2 regions of the Pseudoalteromonas sp. Of11M-6 genome follow, and region 1 is predicted to be linked to the other one. Evidence: predicted binding sites of a transcription regulator. Region 1 holds the regulator's gene; the other holds the start of a gene.

Region 1 (16,982 bases):
AATTGCGCGGCAACTAAGGTTACGAAACCTTGGTGGTATCATTATTATCGACTTTATTGATATGGTATCTGACGAGCATAAACGCCGAGTATTGCACTCTTTAGAAACTGCGTTGTCTAAAGACCGAGCGAAAGCCAATATCAATGGACTCTCTGCACTTGGTCTTGTAGAAATGACCCGCAAGCGCACGCGCGAAAGTCTAGAGCATATTCTTTGTGATGTGTGTCCATCTTGCTCCGGTCGTGGTTCACTAAAAACGGTCGAAACCGTTTGTTATGAGATCCTACGGGAAATCGTGCGTGTGAATCGTGCTTATGATGCCGACAAGTTTATGGTTTATGCCTCGCCAGCGGTGAGCGAAGCCTTGATCAACGATGAGTATCATAATTTAGCTGAGCTTGAATTATTTATTGGTAAGCAGGTTAGCATTCAAACTGAGAGCTTATATAGCCAAGAGCAGTTTGACGTAGTAATGATGTAAAGGGTAGCGGTACATGCAGGCTAAGGCCGTCTGTTTTTTCTGCCTGCGTAAAGCGTGGCAAATCTTTGCGATCACTTTAGTGACACTCGCGGTGCTGGTGTCTGCGCTGAAGTACGCCTTGCCCTATGTTAATGATTATAGAAGTAACATCGAAGCGCTTATCCAAAAGCAACTGAATGTTGATATTAGTATTGGCCAGATCAGTGCGAGTTGGGAAGGCAATGGGCCTGCTCTGGTGTTGGAATCGCTCTCTTTTAAAGACAATAAAGACTCGCCAATCTCCATTAATATTGCCAAAACCTCTTTGCAGCTCAATGTATTTGAGTCTGTACGACAAATGCAGATCGCATCTAACTATTTTGTACTGGAAGGGTTTGAGGCTGATATAGATCTGAGCAAATTAAGCGCGGCTCAAGATCAAGGTGCTTTTGAGCAGCAAGCATTAATTGAAAGCCTTTTCTTAGGTGATGTTGGGCATTTTGCGGTGCAAAACAGTCGTCTTAATATCACCTTTTCTAGTGGTAAGACCCACAGTTTATTATTGAAAGATTTGGTGTGGCAAAACTCTAGTGCATTACATGAGGGAGCAGGAGAAATCGCATTACCTGGGTTTTCTCAAGGCCAGTTTAACGCTCGTCTTTCTTTGTCGGGACGAAAGCTACGCGAATTGGCGGGGAATATCTATGTATCCGCGGATAAGGTTAATCCGGTAGATTGGCTAGAAGAGCTTATCACCTTAGCGCATCCAGACCTAAAAGCAGACATCAATGCTCAGCTATGGTTGGGTTTCGAGGAAGGTACATTGCAAGATATCACAGTGGATATCAAACCCAGTACCTTGACTTGGCAAGAAGATGAAAATCAGCGCACATTGGCATTAGACGATGCGCAGTTTCTGTTAAAGCCAGATCAGCAAGGTTGGTGGGTACAAAGTAGTGGTATCCAGTTTAGTCGCAATCTAGAAGCGCTTGCTCCTATTTTATTTGAAGCGAAATGGCATAAAGATAACAAGACCTTTTGGTTAAAGGATATTAACGCCAACTTTTTAGCTGAGTTAGCACAACTTGCTAAATTCCCTGGACGAGATTTGCTGTATGGTATGAATCCCAATGGTCAACTGAGCGCAGCGAAATTCAGTCTTGGTACTAATAACGCTTTTGCGGCATGGGGAGTTATTGAAGAGATAGCTTTTGAGCCATTTCATGGGATCCCGGGAATTTATGGTACCAGATTAGAGGTGAGTGCGACTGATGAGCAAGTTAGGCTCAATTTAAGTGCTGAACAAACTGAATTACTATCCAAAGAGACCTTCAAAGATAATATTAAGCTCCAGCAGCTCAGTGGTGATGTCTATATTCGCAATCAACAAGCACAAGGCTGGCAAGTTTCCAGTCCCAACTTTTGGCTTAGTAATCAAGACGTAGCATTAGCCACAGAATTTTCCTTGCAGTTATCAGATGACCCTCGGCTTGATTTATATGCGGAGCTACTCGGTGGGCGTGGTGAAATCGCTTCACAGTACTTTCCTGTCAGTATTATGCGTAAAAGCTTAGTTGACTATTTAGAAGCAGGGATCCAAGGTGGTCAGCACTTGCAGACTCAAGTCTTACTGAGTGGGGCGCTTTCACAATTTCCATTCGCTGATAAGCAAGGTCAGTTTGAAGTTAAATCACGTTTGAATGATGTTACTTTTGGTTTTGCACCGGATTGGCCTAGCGTTACTTCAGGGGATGTCACACTACACTTCGAAAACGAAAGAATGGATATCTACGCACACCGTGGAGAACTTGTTAATCAAAGTATTGATGAGGGTGTCGTTGTGAGTATTGCGGAGCTAAATCACGCTGATGTGCTGACTGTTGATATTAGTCACTCCACAGAAGCGAGCACGCTACAGCCTTTCTTTGCGGCAACGCCGCTCGCAGATCCACTCGCGAATATATTAGATATTGTTCAAGGTAAAGGTGATGCAAAAGGGGATGTGCAATTGGTCGTCGACCTGAAATCAGGTGCCGTACATGCTAAAGGTGACATCTACCTAGACAACAATCCTGTCTTTTTGGCAAAGCCTGGCATGCAATTACAGCAAGTGAAAGGTGTGGTTAGCTTCGATGATGACACTATCAAAGTGAATAATTTGACCGCTAGGTGGCTGGACATGCCCCTGTCGTTGGACTTATCAGGAAGCGGAGATAAGCAAAATTATCAAGTAACGACCAAGGTCAGTCTTGAAGCTGGGGTTGAGCAACTGCAACCGCACGCAAATGGAATTATTGACGGCTACTTTGAAGGCAATAGCGTGCTGAGCACTGAGCTTATCCTTAATTTTGCCAATGCAGGATTTAACTATAAAGCCAAATTTGCTAGTGACTTACGGGGGATCGCGAGTCACTTACCCGATCCATTCGGAAAACCTGCTGATCAAGCTAAACTGCTAAGCGGCACTGTATTAGGGGATGATATTTCGAATCTTGTTACGGCAAGCCTAGATAATCAATTGTATTTTAATGGCATCGTTGAAAATGGATCCGGTGCGATGCGTAATGCACACCTGATAATTGGCAGTAAAGATGAAGGCTTAAATGCATCCGGTTTTGATATCACAATCAAACAACAAGAAGTCGAGCTGTTGCCTTGGTTACCACTGATCAACCGCATTATCAAAGCGCCAAATTCAGGTTCCGACCCTGCATTTCTACCAGCACTGAATCAGGTAAATGGTTCTTTCTCAAAAGTAACATTCTCTGAGATCCCTTTCCATGATGTTGACTTTACTATGGCCGCGATTGACGGCGCGATGCAGCTTAAAATCAATAGTAAAGAAATGCGCTCACAAGTGGCTATTCCAGCGTCAAACTCAAGCCGGCCTATTCACATTAATAGTGATTATTTACGTCTAAATTTACCTAAGTCGGAGCCGCAAGCGCAAGAGACAGTGGAAAAAGACGTTCACTCATTAGATTGGTTGTTGAGCTTACCTGCAACCGAATTTGTGTGCGGTGACTGTAAAGTTGATGAATATCAGTTAGATCAGGTCAATATGTCGTTGTTTGGGGATGGTAATAGACTCAATATTTCAGAGTTAGTGATTGACAAAAAAGATCATAAACTCAATGCCAGTGGCCGGTTTGAGCAAGGTAAAACGACGCTAAGCGGCGCGTTAAACAGCAATGACTTTGGTGAACTAACGGATGAGTTTGATATTACTTCGACAATTAAAGACTCCCGCGCCAACATAGATTTTGTCCTCAATTGGCAAGGCGCGCCATACGAAATGGATTTACCTAGCCTAGGTGGCGAGTTGACTTGGCGCTTAGGAGAGGGCCACTTGGCAGAAATAAGCGACAAAGGAGCACGTGTCTTTTCATTGCTGAGTTTGGACTCTTTGATCAGAAAGTTACGCTTGGACTTTAGAGATGTGTTTTCTAAAGGCTTTTTCTATAACAGTATGAGTGGTTCGGTACAACTAACGAATGGTATTGCGATCACTGAAGATGCGAAGCTCGATGGCGTGCCTGCGGATCTAACGATACGTGGCTATGCCGATCTCAATACTCACGAAATTAATTATGATTTAGCCGTCGCACCTCAAGTCACGTCGAGTTTACCTGTGATTATGGCATGGGCGGTGAACCCTGTGACGGGGTTAGCTGCACTGGCATTAGATAAGGTTATCCACTCGGCGCGAGTGATCTCTGAGATTAATTTTAAAATCACCGGAACGATGCAAGAGCCAGTGGTTACCGAGGTTGATCGTAAGAGTAAAGAAATTGAGTTACCCAAACCGGTTGTGCCTCCTAGTGAAGAGGCTATGCCAGATGGAGTTGATGAGAATACCAATAAAGAAGCACCAGCATTGAGCTCAGAATCACATCCAAGTGCTACACTTAAGCATAGTGAGCAACCTCTTGTGTCGCAAAATAAGGAAAGTGGTAATGGCTAAGGTGATTGCATTGCCAATGTGCTCGGCTAAAGCACCCCAAACAAATATAGATTACCTTAAAAGTCAGCTGGTTAAGTTAGTGGTGGAAGAGCCAACCTTAGTTTGTTTACCTGAAACTTGGCTGGCGTTTTGCGACAATGCGCAACAGACTTGGGAATACGCGCAGCATAATGAAGCACTGCTTGGAGAGCTTTCAGCGCTTTGTCAACAATATAGCATTTGGTTGGCGGCAGGTACCATCGCGATACCAAGCCAGAGCGATAAATATCTGGCTGCGAGTTACTTATTTGATTCGAGTGGCGAAATCGTAGCACGCTATAATAAGATCCATCTATTTGACGCCGATGTGAGTGACAAAACTAAACAATATCGAGAGTCTGAGCGAACAGAGCGTGGACAGGATGTCGTGGTAGTGGATAGTCCATTTGGCAGAATTGGATTAAGCGTGTGTTATGATCTGCGCTTTCCAGGTTTGTTCCAAATGATGAGAGCGAAGGGAGCTGAGCTATTTTTAGTCCCGAGTGCTTTTACCTGTGCAACGGGTAAGGCACACTGGCAGCCATTATTACAGGCGAGGGCGATAGAAAACCAATGCTATGTAGTTGCAGCCGCGCAAGTAGGTTGTCATGAAAATGGCCGAGAAACCTATGGACACAGTTTAATTGTATCGCCTTGGGGTGAAGTCTTAATTGACTCTGGTGCGAATTTAGAACCTATTTCACAGCAGCTAGATAGTGCGTTTCTTGATTCGATCCGGCAAAAAATGCCGGTTGCGGATCATAACCGATTTAAAAGTGAGTTTTTATGAGTAATGTAGAGCAGAATTTACTGACCAATAGCCAGCTGACACGTGAGCAATTATCACAGACTCTCGAGTATATTCATCAGCACAAAGTAAATTATGCCGATCTGTACTTTCAATCAAGCTACCACGAAACTTGGGTGCTGGAAGACGGCATAGTCAAAGACGGCAGCTACAACATCGAACGTGGTGTTGGTGTGCGTGCAGTGAGTGGTGAGAAGACTGGCTTTAGTTATTCTGATGCCATCAATATTGAAGCGTTAACCAAAGCAGCAGAAGCTGCGCGTAGCATTGCGCAAGCTGGCGAAAGCAGTAAAGTTCAAGTATTTAGCGACGTAAAAGCACCCATTCAATTTCAACCAGCACAGCCAATTACCAGCATGAGTGATGCGGATAAAGTGGCTTTACTTAGAGAGCTTGAACAGTGCATTCGCGATTTAGCGCCTGAGGCGCAGCAAGTAGTCAGTTCGCTGTCTGCGGTATATGAAGAAGTGTTAATTGCCGCAAGCGACGGTACATTTGCAACCGACATTCGCCCGTTAATACGTTTAAATTGTTCGGTACTCCTTGAGAAAAATGGTCGCAGAGAGCGTGGTAGTGCCGGTGGTGGTGCGCGTTTAGATTATGGTTACTTTAAAGAGTTAGTAGACGGTGCACCGAGATGGATGCAGTTTGCCAAAGAAGCTGTGCGCCAAGCACGCGTGAATCTTGAAGCCATTGATGCACCAGCAGGTGCGATGCCTGTGGTGCTCGGTTCTGGTTGGCCGGGCGTTTTGTTACACGAAGCTGTTGGACATGGCCTAGAAGGTGATTTTAACCGTAAAGGTGCCTCTGCATTCAGTGGCAAAATAGGTGAACAAGTCGCTTCGAGTCTTTGTACTGTGGTGGATGATGGCACGATAGCCGACCGTCGCGGCTCTTTGAATGTGGACGATGAAGGTACGCCAGCGGCATACAACGTACTGATTGAAAATGGTATTTTGAAAGGCTATATGCAAGATAAGCAAAACGCGAGCTTAATGGGCGTGGCGCCTACAGGTAATGCGCGTCGTGAGTCTTATGCCCATTTGCCGATGCCGAGAATGACAAATACCTACATGCTTGCGGGTGAGCACAGTCAAGAAGAGATCATTCGTAGCGTAGATAAAGGCATTTTTGCTAGTAACTTTGGCGGTGGTCAAGTGGATATTACCTCCGGTAAATTTGTATTCTCAGCGTCTGAAGCCTACTTAATTGAGAATGGTAAGATAACCCAACCAATTAAAGGTGCAACGCTTATAGGCAATGGCCCAGAGGTGATGAAAAAGGTCTCTATGGTAGGCAATGACCTTGCGCTTGATAGAGGCGTTGGGGTATGTGGTAAAGATGGTCAAAGCGTCCCTGTGGGAGTCGGTCAACCGAGTTTGAAGATTGACGAAATTACTGTCGGTGGTACAGCGTAATACTACCTGCGGTAACTATTCATAAGCAAAAAGTAATAAGCAAAAGGCGCATCAGCGCCTTTTTGTATTGTATCAGAGCACAATATAGCGTTACGGCATAATTGCTTCTTTTAAATACTGGAACAGCTCTTTGTAGGCTTTGCCTGGCTTCTCAGCTTTTACTTCTTTACTTGCTTGGCGCGCCATCTGGCGCATTTTTTGACGCTCAAGTTCAGGATACTTATCCAATAGCTCATTAATCTTGCTATCTCCTTTGGCAATCACTTCATCGCGAATAAGCTCAATCTTATTCAGCAATACGTCTGCTTTATTGTTCTTATTTAGCATCAAATCCATCGCAGCCTGAATATCTTCGACATTTGGAGTACTACGCAATGTCTTGGCAATGTAGTTCATATGACGACGGTAAGCATCTGTTTTAGCACGGATCCTATCCGCAACAGTCATGGCCTCTTTAAGCTCGTCCGTTAGAGGTAACTTCTCACGCTGCTTCTTGCCAAGCCCTGCGATTTCACAGCCTAGTTCATGCAACTCAAGCGCTTCGCGCTTAAGCTCGCTTTTTGAAACGTAAATAATCTCTTCTTCGGTCGTTTGCTCGTGTTTAGCCATCGGTCTTGTCTATACTAGTAAATATTAAGGTCTCTAACATTAGAGTATACCACAATTGATCACTACAATAGTTAGTAGCTGTGATAGCATATTAACTAATATGTTTTAGTTAGACGAGCGAGCGGATAAGGTATCTATGACTCAACCTCAACAACACCCTATATATAATCAAATTGATGATGTGAAAAATGCAGTTGCCGATGTGTTAGCGCATGCTAAAAAACTAGGTGCAACCTCGGCAGAAGCGGCGATGTCTAGTACCTCTGGTCTGTCTGTAAGTACACGAATGGGAGAGGTTGAAACCATTGAGTTTAATCAAGATGGTGGTCTTGGTATTAGCGTTTATGTGGGTAATCATAAAGGCTCAGCATCAACCGCGGATCTGAGTCCTGAAGCCCTGCGCTCAGTGGTTGAAAAAGCCGTAGATATTGCTCGATTTACCTCGGATGACCCCTGTAATGGTGTGGCGGATAAAGCCTTGCTAGAGATGTCACCAGCAGATTTAGATCTTTTCCATCCTTGGCAAGTTTCTCCTGATGAAGCCATTGAGCAATGTATTACTGCTGAAAAAGCTGCGTTAGCATTCGATCCTCGAATCGTGAATTCTGATGGCGCGAGCTTATCGAGCCACCAAGGGATCCGTGTATATGGCAATAGTCATGGCTTAATTGCAGGGTTCCCACGTACCAGACACAGCCTGAGCACCATGGTGATTGGTAAAGAGGGTGAGCAAATGCAACGGGACTCTGCATATGCGTTATCTCGCGTGCACACGGAGCTAAAATCCCCTGAAGAAGTCGGTTTAGAGGCGGCACAATCAACGCTTGCAAAATTAGGCAGTCGTAAGGTGTCAACGCGCAAAGTGCCTGTTATTTTTCGAGCGGATATTGCTAACAGCTTATTTGGGCACTTAGTGTCAGGTATTGGTGGCGGCGCGCTATATCGTAAGTCTAGCTTCTTGTTGGATTCTTTAGACACACAAATTTTTAATCGCTGCGTTAACATTGAAGAGAAGCCACATTTATTAAGAGGGCTTGCTTCGAGTCCTTTCGATAGCGAAGGTGTAAAAACCATCGACCGTGAAATTATCACAGATGGCGTGCTCAATACTTACTTATTGGCAAGCTATGCTGCACGTAGAATGAATATGCAAGCGACAGGTCACGCAGGTGGGATCCATAACTGGTTAGTAAAACCAACACACGACGATTTAACCAGCCTACTTGCGTCGATGGGCACTGGTTTGTTAGTCACTGAACTTATGGGGCAAGGTGTTAATACGGTAACAGGTGATTACTCTAGGGGAGCTGCTGGTTTTTGGGTCGAAAATGGAGAACTTCAATATCCTGTAAGTGAAATTACTATCGCTGGTAATTTAAAAGATATGTTTATGGGGATTGAAGGCGTTGGCGCTGATATTGAATGCCGAGGCGCAGTACAAACCGGCTCTATACTACTCAATAATATGCAAATAGCGGGCGAATAACTCCCTCTCTCAGCTCAAGAAATGCTGGTTTTAACCAGCATTTCCCGCCGTTTCGACACTGTTACTGCTACACTAATAACCAAGTTGCGGTGCCAAGGAATGCAAAGATCCCGACAATATCGGTAACGGTTGTTAGTACCACACTACCAGCTAGCGCTGGATCGATATTCATTTTCTTTAACATAATTGGAATACTGGCACCCGCGATACCCGCTGCGACTAAGTTCATAAACATTGCGAAGGCAATTACAGCACCGAGTGTAAAATCCCACTGCCATATAGCAATAACCCCAGCGATCAAGACAGACCACAGCACGCCGTTTAAGGCGCCGATCGCCAGCTCTTTACCCATTAAAAACTTTTGGTTAGTCTGGTTAATATGACCAAGGGCAATACCGCGAATCACTAGGGTTAGCGTTTGGCTACCGGCAACGCCGCCCATACTTGGTACTATGCCATTTAACACCGCGAGAATAGGTAAAATATCCAAAGTACCTTCGAAGAAGCTTGCAACAAACGCAGCCATCAAGGCAGTTAGCAGGTTAATCCCAAGCCAAATAGAGCGGCGCTGGCTACTTTTTAAAACTGGCGCAAAGGTGTCTTCTTCATCTTCAAGACCTGCCATACTTAACAAGCTGTGCTCAGCATCTTCACGAATAACGTCAACAACGTCATCAATGGTGACACGGCCAAGCAAATGGGCGTTATCGTCAACGACGGGAGCTGAGATCCAGTTATGACGCTCAAAAAGCTGCGCCACTTCAGACTCATCCATGGAGATAGGGATCGTTTCCTTATCTTCATCCATCAAGTCTCGAACCATACTGTCAGGAGACTTAGTTAATAAGGTATTGACAGGCAGTGTGCCTAAAAAGCAGTTGTCTTTATCAACTACATACAACTCGTCCGTACCATCTGGCAATTCGCCTTTAAGGCGTAGATATCTAAATACAACTTCTAAGGTAACATCGGGTCGAATAGTGACCGTGTCGGTGCTCATTAGCGCACCGGCAGAGTGTTCCTTGTAGGACAAAGCTTGTGTCGCACGTTCTCTATCTTGGCTATCCATCGCACCGATAACGTCTTGGTAGACGGTATCAGGCAGGCTTCTTAGGACATCACCAAGGTCATCGTCGTCCATGTCTTCTGTAGCGGCGGCAATTAGCTCCGGCTCCATCTGGGCGATGATCCCAAGTCTTACGTCCTCTGACAGTTCCTCTAAGACATCCCCTTGGATATCTGGGTCAACAAGCTGCCACAGCATAGAGCGAACTTTATGAGGGGATGATTCTAAAAGCAGTGCAGTGTCACAAGGTGCTGTTTCTGCGAGCATACGCCTAACTTGAACAAACTGACCACTGTTTAAGGCGTTAGTTACCTTTTGGAGTTGTTCCAGTGTGTAGTCTTGTTCAAATACTTCAGGCATAGGCATCCTTTTTGATATTAATGGTGGCTAACGTGATTAAGTTAACCCTATTCATTTATTTTATCGCAGAAATCAATTTCTTAATTTGAATTTTATTCGTGTTGTTTCTGCTGGTGGGTTGCTATCGTTAATACACGTTAAAGGTGTACGCAACGATAAAGTAGGATTTTCCGGCAACTCGCTTTACTGCACGAAAGAAACCTAAATTGGTATTACAGTGTAACTCAGTTTATTAGGAACTACCAAGGTTTACGCTTAATTATGAGAGACTTATTAGACCACTTTGGTTACGGAGGAGGGGGAGATTTGCAGGGAGTAAATGAATCAGGCCTTATTGTTTTACTGACGATTACTCGGATTCATTAAACTTATTTTCTATCAGTCCGCCAATGGCGTCTAGTGCATACTGAGCATCAGGACCTTCACAAACCACTCGGACTTCTTTCCCTTGGCTGCTTTCAAGTAACAACAGCGCTAGTACGCTGTCAGCAGCAGCACTTTTGTCTCCTTGATATAAGGTCACTTCGGCATCAAATTGGGTTGCTAATTGCGCAAGAACCGTCGCTGCTCGAGCGTGCAGGCCGAGTTTGTTTTGGATTAAAAACGTATCTTCTAACATTTAACCCTCTTGCTCTCGGTGACGAATTTTGACGTTGGGATGGGTTTTAGCAAAACGTTCACCAATGGTTTGCGCTAAGTATACCGAGCGATGTTGCCCACCTGTACATCCTATTGCGATCGTTAGATAACTGCGATTGTTACGCTCTAAGTGTGGTAACCAAGTTTGTACGAAGGTTTGGATCTGCCAAGTAAACTTTTGCACGATGCTGTGACTCGACAAATAGTCTTTGACTGGCTGATCTAAGCCAGTTAGCGGCTTAAGCTCAGGCTCCCAATGTGGGTTGGGTAAAAAGCGCGCATCAAAAACGTAATCCGCTTGTTTTGGGATGCCGTGTTTAAAGCCGAAAGATTCAAAGGTAATAATGAGTTGTTTGTCTTTTTTACCTAAGATTTTTTCGCGGATATCTTCTGCAAGTTGATGAACGCTCAGGCCTGTAGTATCAATGAGAAAATCGGCGCGAGTGATCAGCACGTCTAACAATTCCCGTTCTTTCTTTATCGCAACATCTAATGGAAGATTATGCAGTGAAAGAGGGTGCAAACGGCGTGTTTCTGAGAAGCGCTTTATCAGGGTTTGATCGTCACTGTCTAAATAAAACAGGGTAGGTTTGGCAAAGCCTGGTAAGTATTCAAGAATGTCATTAAACTCGTCCTGTTCTTTAGGTAAGTTTCTAACATCAATACTGACTGCAATTTTATTATAATTGTCCGAAACACTGCGGACTAAAGACGGCAGCAAATTGACCGGAATGTTATCCACACAATAGTAGCCTAAGTCTTCCAATACTCGAAGCGCTACAGATTTACCAGAGCCTGAGCGGCCACTGATAATGATAAGCTCGAGTCCTTTTTCGTCATCACTCATCAAGTTCACCTTGGATCACTGCATATAACTCATCATCACTTTTTGCTTGCCTAAGCATTTTGCAAAAAGACTTGTCTTTGAGTGTATCAGCAATCGCCGCTAAGGTCTTCAGGTGTTGTTGATTATCACCTTCAGGTACGATGAACGCGACAAAAATATCGACAGGCTGCTTATCTATGGCTTCAAACTGGATCCCTTGCTCGCTGACAAGCACCATTGCAAGGATTTTATCCAAACCTTCAAGTCGACCATGGGGAATGGCAATGCCTTTACCGATCCCTGTGCTGCCCAATTTCTCTCGCGCCATTAAGGCGTCCAAGATAGCATGCTGACTGGTATTTGGAATTTGGCTATGAGCCAGTTCGCTGATGTATTCTAAAATACGTTTTTTGCTATTAAAAAGGACCGCAGCTTTACTGCAGTCCTTGTTCACTAATTCACTTAATTTCATCTTAGTGTCGAGTGAGCTTCTCTTTGTGTTTAATAACTTGACGATCTAGCTTGTCGATAAGGCCATCAATTGCGGCATACATATCTTGATGCTCTGTTGATGCAAATAGCTCGCCGCCGTTTACGTGTAATGTTGCTTCTGCTTTTTGTACTAGTTTCTCGACATCAAGGATCACATGCACATTATTGATATGATCAAAGTGCCTTTCTAGCTTCGCAAACTTGTTGGTGACATAGTCTCTTAATGAGTCAGTAATTTCTACATGGCGACCAGTTAGATTTAGTTGCATAAGCATTTTTCCTTCTTGGGTTTTACGTCTTATATCAAGCTTTTACGCTGATTTGACGGTGGAATGGCTAGGGATTCACGATATTTTGCAATCGTACGTCTCGCTACCTTAATTCCTTGCTCAGCTAAGATATCTGCAATTTTGCTGTCACTCAATGGCTTCGCGGTATTCTCTGCAGCTATCAGCTTTTTGATAAGTGCTCTAATTGCTGTAGAAGAGCACTCACCTCCATTTTCCGTACTTACATGGCTAGAGAAGAAATACTTCAGCTCAAATATTCCCCGAGGTGTATGCATGTATTTTTGTGTTGTCACACGGGAAATTGTGGACTCATGCATCTCAACCATTTCAGCAACATCATTTAGCACCATAGGGCGCATTGCTTCGGGGCCATGTTCAAAGAATGCCTGTTGTTGTTGCACAATGCAATTGGTAACTTTTAATAAAGTATCATTTCGGCTTTCTAAGCTTTTAATAAACCACTTTGCTTCTTGTAAATGTGAGCGAATAAACTGACTATCCGTACTGGATTTCGCCGTTCTAGACATCGCAGCGTAATGGTCATTTACTCTTATTTTAGGCATAGCATCAGGATTTAGCTCTACGACCCAACGACCTTTTACTTTTTTCACCGATACGTCAGGGATCACATATTCAGGCTCTTCATGAATAATGCTTGCCGCAGGCTTTGGGTTAAGGCTATGTATTAACGTCATGACCTCTTTGAGATCGGCTTCTTTAAGGCGCGTTTTCTTAGCCAAAGTTCGATAGTCACGGCTGGCAAGCAAGTCGATATGCTCTGTCAGGATCATTTTTGTTTCGGCAATCCATGGGGTATCTGGGGCGAATTGGTTTAGCTGAATGCATAAGCATTCTTGTAAACTACGCGCTGCGATACCGACAGGGTCAAAAAGCTGAATGCGTTTGAGTACGGCTTCGACTTCATCTAGCTCAATAGGCTCTTCGCTATTCTCGTCATTAATGCTTTCTAAAATGTCTTCGCAAGACAGTGTTAGAATGCCTGACAGGTCGACCGCTTCAATAATCGCAATCGCAATAGCTCTATCTGTTGGACTAAATGGTGTCAGTTCGAGTTGCCACATGAGATAATCGTGGAGAGATTCAGAGGTTTCCCCTTGATAAACATTATCGTCATCGGGAAGTGGACCTGAGCTTGCAGCAGGCGCTGCACTCATATACTCGTCCCAAGTGACATCCATGGCAAGGTCATCGCTCACAGTGTCTTTGCTCATGGCGGTATCTGAGTCTATCTCATAGTCACTAACCTGCGTTTCATCGGCTGAATCTTGATTGTCGTCAGCACGGCTCTTTTCTTGGCTGTGTTGGTCAGCGTTTTCGCCGTCAGTATTATCACCTTCTTCCACTTCCAACAATGGATTGCTGTCTAATGCTTCTTGTATTTCTTGTTGCAGATCCAATGTACTAAGCTGCAGCAAGCGAATGGCTTGTTGCAGTTGCGGAGTCATTGTAAGTTGCTGCCCCATGCGCAGCTGTAATGATTGCCTCATGTATCTCTAACAATCCTTTTTAACAGTTATTAATACTACGTCTTAACTATAGCTTGAATTGTTCGCCTAGGTAGACATCTCTTACGGTTTGATCTGCCAAAACATGTTCTGGCGTGCCTGCAGCGATTAACTCACCATGTGAAACGATGTAGGCCTTTTCACATACGTCCAGTGTTTCTCTAACGTTATGATCGGTGATAAGCACACCGATACCACGGTTTTTTAGGTGCTCTATGATTGTCTTTATATCTAACACCGAAATAGGATCAACACCAGCAAAAGGTTCATCTAACAGGATAAACTTAGGGTTTGCGGCTAAAGCGCGAGCAATTTCGACTCGTCTTCTTTCGCCTCCCGACAATGCCATGCCCTGTGAGTCGCGAATGTGTTGAATATTAAACTCATCCAGTAACTCGTTTAGTTCAGCTTCTCTTTCAACTTTAGATAAGTCTTTTCGAGTTTCTAAAATCGCCATCAAATTTTGATAGACCGTGAGTTTTCTAAAGATTGAAGACTCTTGCGGTAGATAGCCAATACCAAGTCGTGCACGGCTGTGCATCGGTAACAAAGTGATATCTTCGTCATCAATCTGAATATAGCCTTTGTCGCTTGGTACTAACCCTACAATCATGTAGAACGTAGTGGTTTTACCTGCACCATTTGGTCCTAATAAGCCTACAATACTGCCAGCCTGAACACTTAAACCAACATTTTTGACGACCTGACGACCCTTATAACTCTTTGCTAGACCAGTTGCTTTGAGCTCGCTCATTAATTGTTACCTTCTTCCTGCGCTTTTTTCTCTTTAGCGTCTTTTTTGTCATCAACAGGAACAAGGATGGTTCTTACTCGAGAGTCTTCTTGGTCTGAGCGCTCAGCGCTGATCAATTGCTTTTCAATGTCATAGGTGATGACTTGAGCATTGATTTTTTGCCCAGTTTGATTGATTTCAGCATCACCAGAAATCACTAGGGTTCCCTTCGCTACGTCGTAACGGATTTCATTTGCTTTGGCTTCTAGCAAGTTGCCATCGGGTTGACGTTCGCTAAAAGTGGCAGGGCTGCCAGTTGCCACAAGCAGTTGCTTGTTAATGCCAAGTTCCGCGCGACGGTGGACCTCTAGGCGATCGGCATTTATCTTTCTGTTGCCATGAATAATAACAACATTCTGTTCAAAAATACCGATGTTGCTTTGCAGTTGCGCTTGCTGACGGCCAGCATCAATAATGACTTCATTTTGTTCTGCAGCAATTGCTAGAGTAGAACTTGCAAGCAAGCCGATGAAAACTAGTTTGTTAATGATTTTACTGGTCATAATAAATTGTCTTTGTGTGGTTGATGAGTTCGATCACTTGCTTTTGTAGATCCGCATGCAGCCCTTTACCTGTGATCCTAAGACTAGGACCGTTGATAACGACAGGGTGTTCCGACTTCATCAATTTTTGCTTAATTTCAACTCTTACATTATCGGCATTGATATCCGTGATCATGGCGTTAGGCGTTAAATTCTTTGCCAACACATTGCCCTCTAATATCAAGGTGTTGTTTTCGTATAGGGTTGCTTCTAATGCGCTTATTTGCCAATTCTGTTCACCGTTATATAAGGTGAAAATGGGCTTTTCAAAGTGACTAAAGCCAAGATCTTGATACAACTCCATCTTATCAGCAGTTACCTGATAGTTTAATAAGCCATTTTCACTATAGGTCGTTTGCTGAAGCGTGGTTGCAACATAATCGGGTTTAGCTAACGGTTCATCTTCTTTTGCAGGATCCGCCTCTGATGGATTAAACATGGGCGACCACATCCATACCATTAAAGAAGCGAAAACAATGAGTAAGATGACACGTAATACGGTCATGTACTTGATCCTTTGGAAGTCAATAAGTGATTTTGGCTGAGCATTAGAAGATCAGTTAGTTCTCTCACGGCACCAAAGCCACCTGGCATCAAGGTCGTGTAATGGGCGATATGTTTAACAAGAGGATGTGCATCATTGACGGCAACGGCAAAACCAACTCGTTCCATTATGGGTAGATCTGGGCCATCATCACCAATATATGCAATTTCGTCATCATTAAGGTTGAGCTTAGTCTTCAGTTCATCATATGCCACTAACTTGTTTTCTTGACCTTGGTAAATATAAGTTACATTTAAACTAGTCATGCGTTGCTGAACTATTTGTGAATGTCTACCTGTGATAACGGCGACTTCGATACCACTATCAATCAAGGCCTTAATACCAAACCCGTCTTTGGTATTAAATGCTTTCAGTTCTTCACCATTGTTACCAAGGTATATACGGCCATCTGAGAATACGCCATCAATATCGCAAATTAATAATTTGATTTGTTTTGCTTTTTCCCAAGCTTCAGTTGAAATCGTCTGATATAAATCTTCAAATTGCATTACAGCACCCCCGCTCTAAGTAAATCTTGCGTATTCAAGGCGCCAACTGGAATGTTGTTTTCGTTCACCACAATCAAGCCGTTAATCCGTTTGGTTTCCATAATATTGAGTACCTCAGCTGCGAGCATATCGGCGCGTGCCGTCGTACTTTTAGCCGTCATCACTTGCGTGATTGGGGTGGTGTGAATATCGACCTTTTGTTCGATAATACGGCGCAAGTCACCATCGGTAAAAATACCTTGCAATTGCGAGCTTTCATCTACGATTGCCGTCATACCTAAACTTTTAGCGGACATTTCAAATAAAGCTTCTTTAACTGTGCAATGACTATTGACCATAGGGATAGCATTCCCTTGATGCATGACATCAGCAACGGTTAGCAGTAGACGTCTTCCCAAACTACCACCAGGGTGGGAAAGTGCAAAATCATCAGCCGTAAAGCCTCTGGCTTCAAGTAGCGCAACCGCGAGCGCATCACCCATCACTAGCGTAGCTGTGGTGCTTGCCGTGGGTGCAAGTCCTAATGGGCAGGCTTCTTTTGATACTTTAACACAAAGGTGAACCGTCGCATTACGAGCTATCGTAGAGCTTGGGTTGCCTGTCATGGAAATAACGGGGGCCCCTAAGCGCTT
Region 2 (4,675 bases), on a different contig from region 1:
AACGGTCAACGAAAAAGCGCAGCAGTCATCAGGCTTTGACGACAAGAAAGTCGAAGAACTGAAAAAAGCGATTGCAGAAGGCAAGTATCAAGTTGACGCGGAAAAACTAGCCAAAAACATAGCTGCATTTGAGTTCGAAATATATGGATGATTTGGTTCGGCTCTGCCACCACAAACTTTCAGAACAAATCTCGACGCTAGAAGCGATGACCCAGCTTCTGGCTCGTGAGCTTGACGAGCTCGCGTCTCGGCGTGGCGACAACTTAAAAGAAATCGCTCGTGAAAAGCTAACTCTCATTTCAAAACTGCAAAAGCTCGACAATGAATTGTCAAAAACTGAGTCTCACGTCTTTGAAAGCAGTGAAGTAGCCCCGCTCGTTGCTAAAGTGCGAGCACTACTCAGTGAGTGCCAAACCAAAAATGAAATCAATGCTAAAACGGCTCATCAGGCTAATGTAAGCACACGTGAACTAAAAGGGATCTTAATTGGCGCACCAACTTCAATTACATATGGTCAAGATGGCAGCGTGAAAAGTAGCGACAGTGAATTGGTACGTAACCTAAAGGCGTAGCCACGCCTGTCGTATTTTAGTATTGAGGAACAATCGAAGTGAAGCGCATTAAGTAAGCAATATGTGATGAGTGCTTACTTAAAGCTATAAGATATCTTCTTAATTTTCTGCGGCTTGACTTGAGTAATATACAAATCATAAACGCGTTTCATATCAAGCTCTAACTCCGTCGCGTAAGTATCACCAACTGCGTAACTTTTCAGCACCTTAGCCCCACGAACAAGTCCATTTACTTGGCCCTTAAGACCGTCGTTTTGCGCAACCGCTCCTTTTACCGTAATCGTGGATGTCAAATTCTGGCCATACAGTTGCTCAGCCAATTCACGATAGGCTTCTAATTTTGAGACTTTAATGGCCATTAGCTGCTTCTCACCCGCAGTTTTACCCGGCTGAGCACTCAAAGGAGCGTACCCCACAGCCCGTAAAACAGGAAAAGTTTCCGGTTGCACTGTTTCATATTCAATATGCTTATCAACGAGGCTTGAACAGCCGCTGAGCCCTGCTAGCGAACAAACCATAACAACTGAACTGATAGAATTAGTGATACGCATTTCACTACACTCCGCTACAATAAATACCAATCAAAATTTAACGCTTCCCCAGCATCTTGGTCTCGCAAGGGTTGTTGTGGTTTCATCGAGTATTGGCAATAAATAAAATTAACTTTCATAAAATATGATTATGCACGAACCTTGCCAAAATTTGGCACAGGTATTGCTGAGTTAAAGGGTAGTTTTTGATCTGGGCATTTAAACATGAAAAAGCAATTCGCGACCAGTCTATCATTGTTGTGTATCACCTTAACTAATCCCGCTTATGCTGAATGGTTTGAAGTTACCGGCATAGCTGACGTTAAAAATGGCGACCATCAAAAAGCCAAAAGAAAGGCGGTAAATGACGCCATCACACAAGCTTTGCTGTTTTCTGGCGCTTCGGTGAGTAGTGTGCAAACCGTCACCGATGGTGTACTCACCCAAGATCAACTTAAGATCCGCTCAAATGCTGAAATCCAAAGTGCCAACGTAATTGCTGAAGCAAAAGTTGGTGACTCATGGCAGGTGACATTACATATCGATATTACCCCACAGAGTGCTCAGTGCCCTACTAGTGCTTACGACAAACAGGTTGCAGTCACACAAAGTCAGTTAAAAAATAAACACCAAGCAACACTAGGTCAAATTTTTGACATAAATAAAGCGGTGAGCGAGCGCCTATACCAGACAATGTCTGAACAAAAGTTGAGCTTAGAACCTGTTCCTTATTTCGCACAGACCATAGACGTTAACCGCTTTTTCAGCCAGCGGTTTGATTATAATGAACAGCTAATCGAGACCATTACGGCAAATACGAACAGCCAATTTGTATTACTGAGTCAAATTACTGATATTGCAGGTGTCGATAAACTTAATAGCGACTTCGCATTTTGGCAAAGTGATAAATATTTAAGAAGCTTCAAGGTAGACTTTGCGCTGTTTGATGCACTTTCTCATGAAAGGGTGTGGCAAAAGCAATATGCCACTCAAGGCGTGTGGCCGTTTAAGAAGACCAAATTAATTGATGTGTACAGTGAGCGCTTTTGGCAGACAGATTATGCTGATGAGATCCAAACCACGCTGACACAAATCGCAACTGATTTAAACGCAGCGGTGGCCTGCTTACCAACCAACGGCAAAATCCTACATATCGATGATGAACAAGTCGTTATTAATTTGGGCCGCATGCATGGCTTAGAGAATGGCCAGATCCTTAACGTAGCGCATAGTAATCCGCTGACTAATGTCGATGGTAAAATATTTATGCATCAAATTAAAACCATTAATAAACTGCAAGTGATCCAGGTGAATGCGCAAAACGCCATTGCGGTAAATATCAGTAATCGCCCACTTCACAATGTGCAAATTAATGATTTGGTTGAAATTCAAATAGAAAATGAAAATGAGTTTGAACTGTAAGGTTAAGACTACCTATGACGCAGACAAGATTTTCGACGACTTTACACACTCTACATCATGCTTCCGCCGCCCATTTACTTTGGTAATTCCACGCAAAAGTGATACCAATGGCGTCCCCAGTAGGAATCGAACCTACATCTAAGCCTTAGGAGGGCCTTGTTTTATCCATTAAACTATGGGGACAATCTCTAAAGTCAGATAACGATCGCTTTTTTTGACCTTCACTAGCGGGATCTGCATTACTTAATACCCATGAAAGTCTGGAGTTGTCGATTCTCTGTTGTACTGCATCTCAGTGACTTCACTTTAGTATACTGATCTTAATGAACTTTTAAAGATTAATAGTCAATTTATTCGCGGTAATAAATGAGCTGGTTCAGTAGGTGAATACGCAGCAGTTAAGACCCACTACTGCGCTATCAGTTACTTCACTTGAGGTGTGAATAAGAAGTAGGATAGTTCTTCGTTTAATAAAACCTAAACGGTATTTTCTTCTAAAAACCGCTATTTGAAGTACTACCTTGCAGCGGTTGCCTGATCATCAAGGATAAAATACGGGATGGTCACCACCGTGCTTGCTATCACTAAGTTGGTGTTAAACTCTAACAATCTTGCATTTACCTCCACGCCTCGTGGACGGTAAACCATAGTGCCTGTGAGCAAATGGCTGGGAGATTGCGTGTTTTTCAAGCGGCTTGCGTTACGCGAAAAAGTCAAGTCGCCACTGGATGTCACTTCAATTTTCCCCAATGCTTTAAAGTCTAACGCTTGATAACCTAGCTTTTGCATTTGATGCATTAAGGACTCAGCCAATTGGTTTCCTAGCTGGTTTGTATCCCTTAATGATTCATTAAAGTTGACAAAACTGGCTACCGCTATCGACTCAGGCTTTTGCCCTAATACAGTATCTGACAGTTCCAACGCAATTTGATTGGCGTAGTTAGCAATTTCTTTGCGATGACGATAGCTAACGAAACCAATATCTTGCAATACCGAGGCTTGTGAATCTTCATTACGCTCTTGCTCTTCCATCATGGCATACAATATTTCCATGTCGGATTGCTGCGTTTCTGTAGGTTCGGAAGCCGTTTGTTTTGTCATTTCGCAGCCACCGAGTAATGCAAGTGTCGTCGCGAATAGCACTACATTTTTCATCATCGCCTCCGAATTAGTTCGCACGCTCTATACGAATGCCATCGTATGCCGCACCATCTTGTAGGGCGTTAACTACGTTTTGCGGTAAAAAGCCTTGAGCAGAACCCACGACACTTTTACTTCTAAGCCCAACCACTCTGGCATTAACCATAACCCCGCCCTGATGATTCACCAAAGTACCACCTAGCACATACAAAAAAGGATGGTCGTCAGATAGCTCTAAAAAGTCACGGCTAAAAATGAAATCGCCTTCAGGTGTCACCCGGATATAGTCTGTTGTTTTAAAGTCCACAACAGGGATCCCAAATGCATGAAGCTCATGGATAAAGCTTTCTGCCAACTGGTTACCCAGCAAGGAACCTTTATCAAATTCTTTATCTAAAAATACAAAGCTTGTCACTGCTACCGGCGTTTTCTCATTCACGTGTTTCAAGTTTGCAACCATGTCTTGCATAATAGACTGGACATAGTGAGTGACATTTTTACCAGCCATTTGCTGAGAAACAGAGAATTGTTTCATACCGTTTGGATTACTTTGATACATCGAAGATTTTTCAAAGCCATTACGCACGGGCTCAGCCTGAGCATTATCCACCGCAAAAAAGTTACTCTGAGCACAGCCAACCATCAATGAAAGCGGCAAAACCAAACTTAATACTTTTTTCATTACTTTCATCTCCACTAATATTGGCTCCGTATAATCTGACCGTCACGATTTGTGACACGCTCCGTACCCCACATAACAGCTTTTGGAATGCTGATTGATGCGGCTGAGACGGCTCGATTATGTAACGTATCAACCAGCCGCGCATTGACCAAATAGGTATCACGACTTTCTACGATTGTCCCGACCACCACGAGGTCAATTTTCTGGCGCTGATTCAGCACATTCAATTCTCGACTTAACATACTATCGGCAGAACTTTGTAAAGATAAAGCGTTTCTGAGTCGATATTCCACGACATCGGCCCCCATTTGACTTAAATGGGTCATGAG

Evidence for each region. Region 1 encodes sigma-54, which starts transcription at its own class of promoters, with help from an activator protein. Its sites were predicted from a motif close to GTTGGCACGNNNNTNGNNT; they were not measured.
Region 2: MHN32_RS03340 (flagellar assembly protein T N-terminal domain-containing protein) is a predicted target of sigma-54. The motif match lies at 1,274-1,292, and genes of this name have one in related genera.

Annotation. Positions count from the first base shown of each region.
Region 1 is NZ_JAKRFW010000001.1:216,792-233,773, reverse strand. Features, by position in the region: gene rng (ribonuclease G) at 1-481, shown strand, start outside; gene MHN32_RS01060 (YhdP family protein) at 495-4,424, shown strand; gene MHN32_RS01055 (carbon-nitrogen hydrolase family protein) at 4,417-5,232, shown strand; gene tldD (metalloprotease TldD) at 5,229-6,668, shown strand; gene yjgA (ribosome biogenesis factor YjgA) at 6,759-7,277, opposite strand; gene pmbA (metalloprotease PmbA) at 7,414-8,763, shown strand; gene mgtE (magnesium transporter) at 8,831-10,189, opposite strand; gene MHN32_RS01030 (HPr family phosphocarrier protein) at 10,539-10,808, opposite strand; gene rapZ (RNase adapter RapZ) at 10,809-11,675, opposite strand; gene ptsN (PTS IIA-like nitrogen regulatory protein PtsN) at 11,668-12,126, opposite strand; gene hpf (ribosome hibernation promoting factor) at 12,128-12,415, opposite strand; gene MHN32_RS01010 (RNA polymerase factor sigma-54) at 12,445-13,944, opposite strand; gene lptB (LPS export ABC transporter ATP-binding protein) at 13,991-14,716, opposite strand; gene lptA (lipopolysaccharide transport periplasmic protein LptA) at 14,716-15,258, opposite strand; gene lptC (LPS export ABC transporter periplasmic protein LptC) at 15,248-15,802, opposite strand; gene kdsC (3-deoxy-manno-octulosonate-8-phosphatase KdsC) at 15,799-16,350, opposite strand; gene MHN32_RS00985 (KpsF/GutQ family sugar-phosphate isomerase) at 16,350-16,982, opposite strand, start outside.
Region 2 is NZ_JAKRFW010000004.1:34,500-39,174, reverse strand. Features, by position in the region: gene flgM (flagellar biosynthesis anti-sigma factor FlgM) at 1-151, shown strand, start outside; gene MHN32_RS03350 (flagellar protein FlgN) at 144-572, shown strand; gene MHN32_RS03345 (flagellar biosynthesis protein FlgP) at 647-1,123, opposite strand; gene MHN32_RS03340 (flagellar assembly protein T N-terminal domain-containing protein) at 1,328-2,524, shown strand; tRNA gene MHN32_RS03335 (tRNA-Arg) at 2,633-2,707, opposite strand; gene MHN32_RS03330 (FlgO family outer membrane protein) at 3,041-3,682, opposite strand; gene MHN32_RS03325 (FlgO family outer membrane protein) at 3,693-4,346, opposite strand; gene MHN32_RS03320 (FlgO family outer membrane protein) at 4,361-4,675, opposite strand, start outside.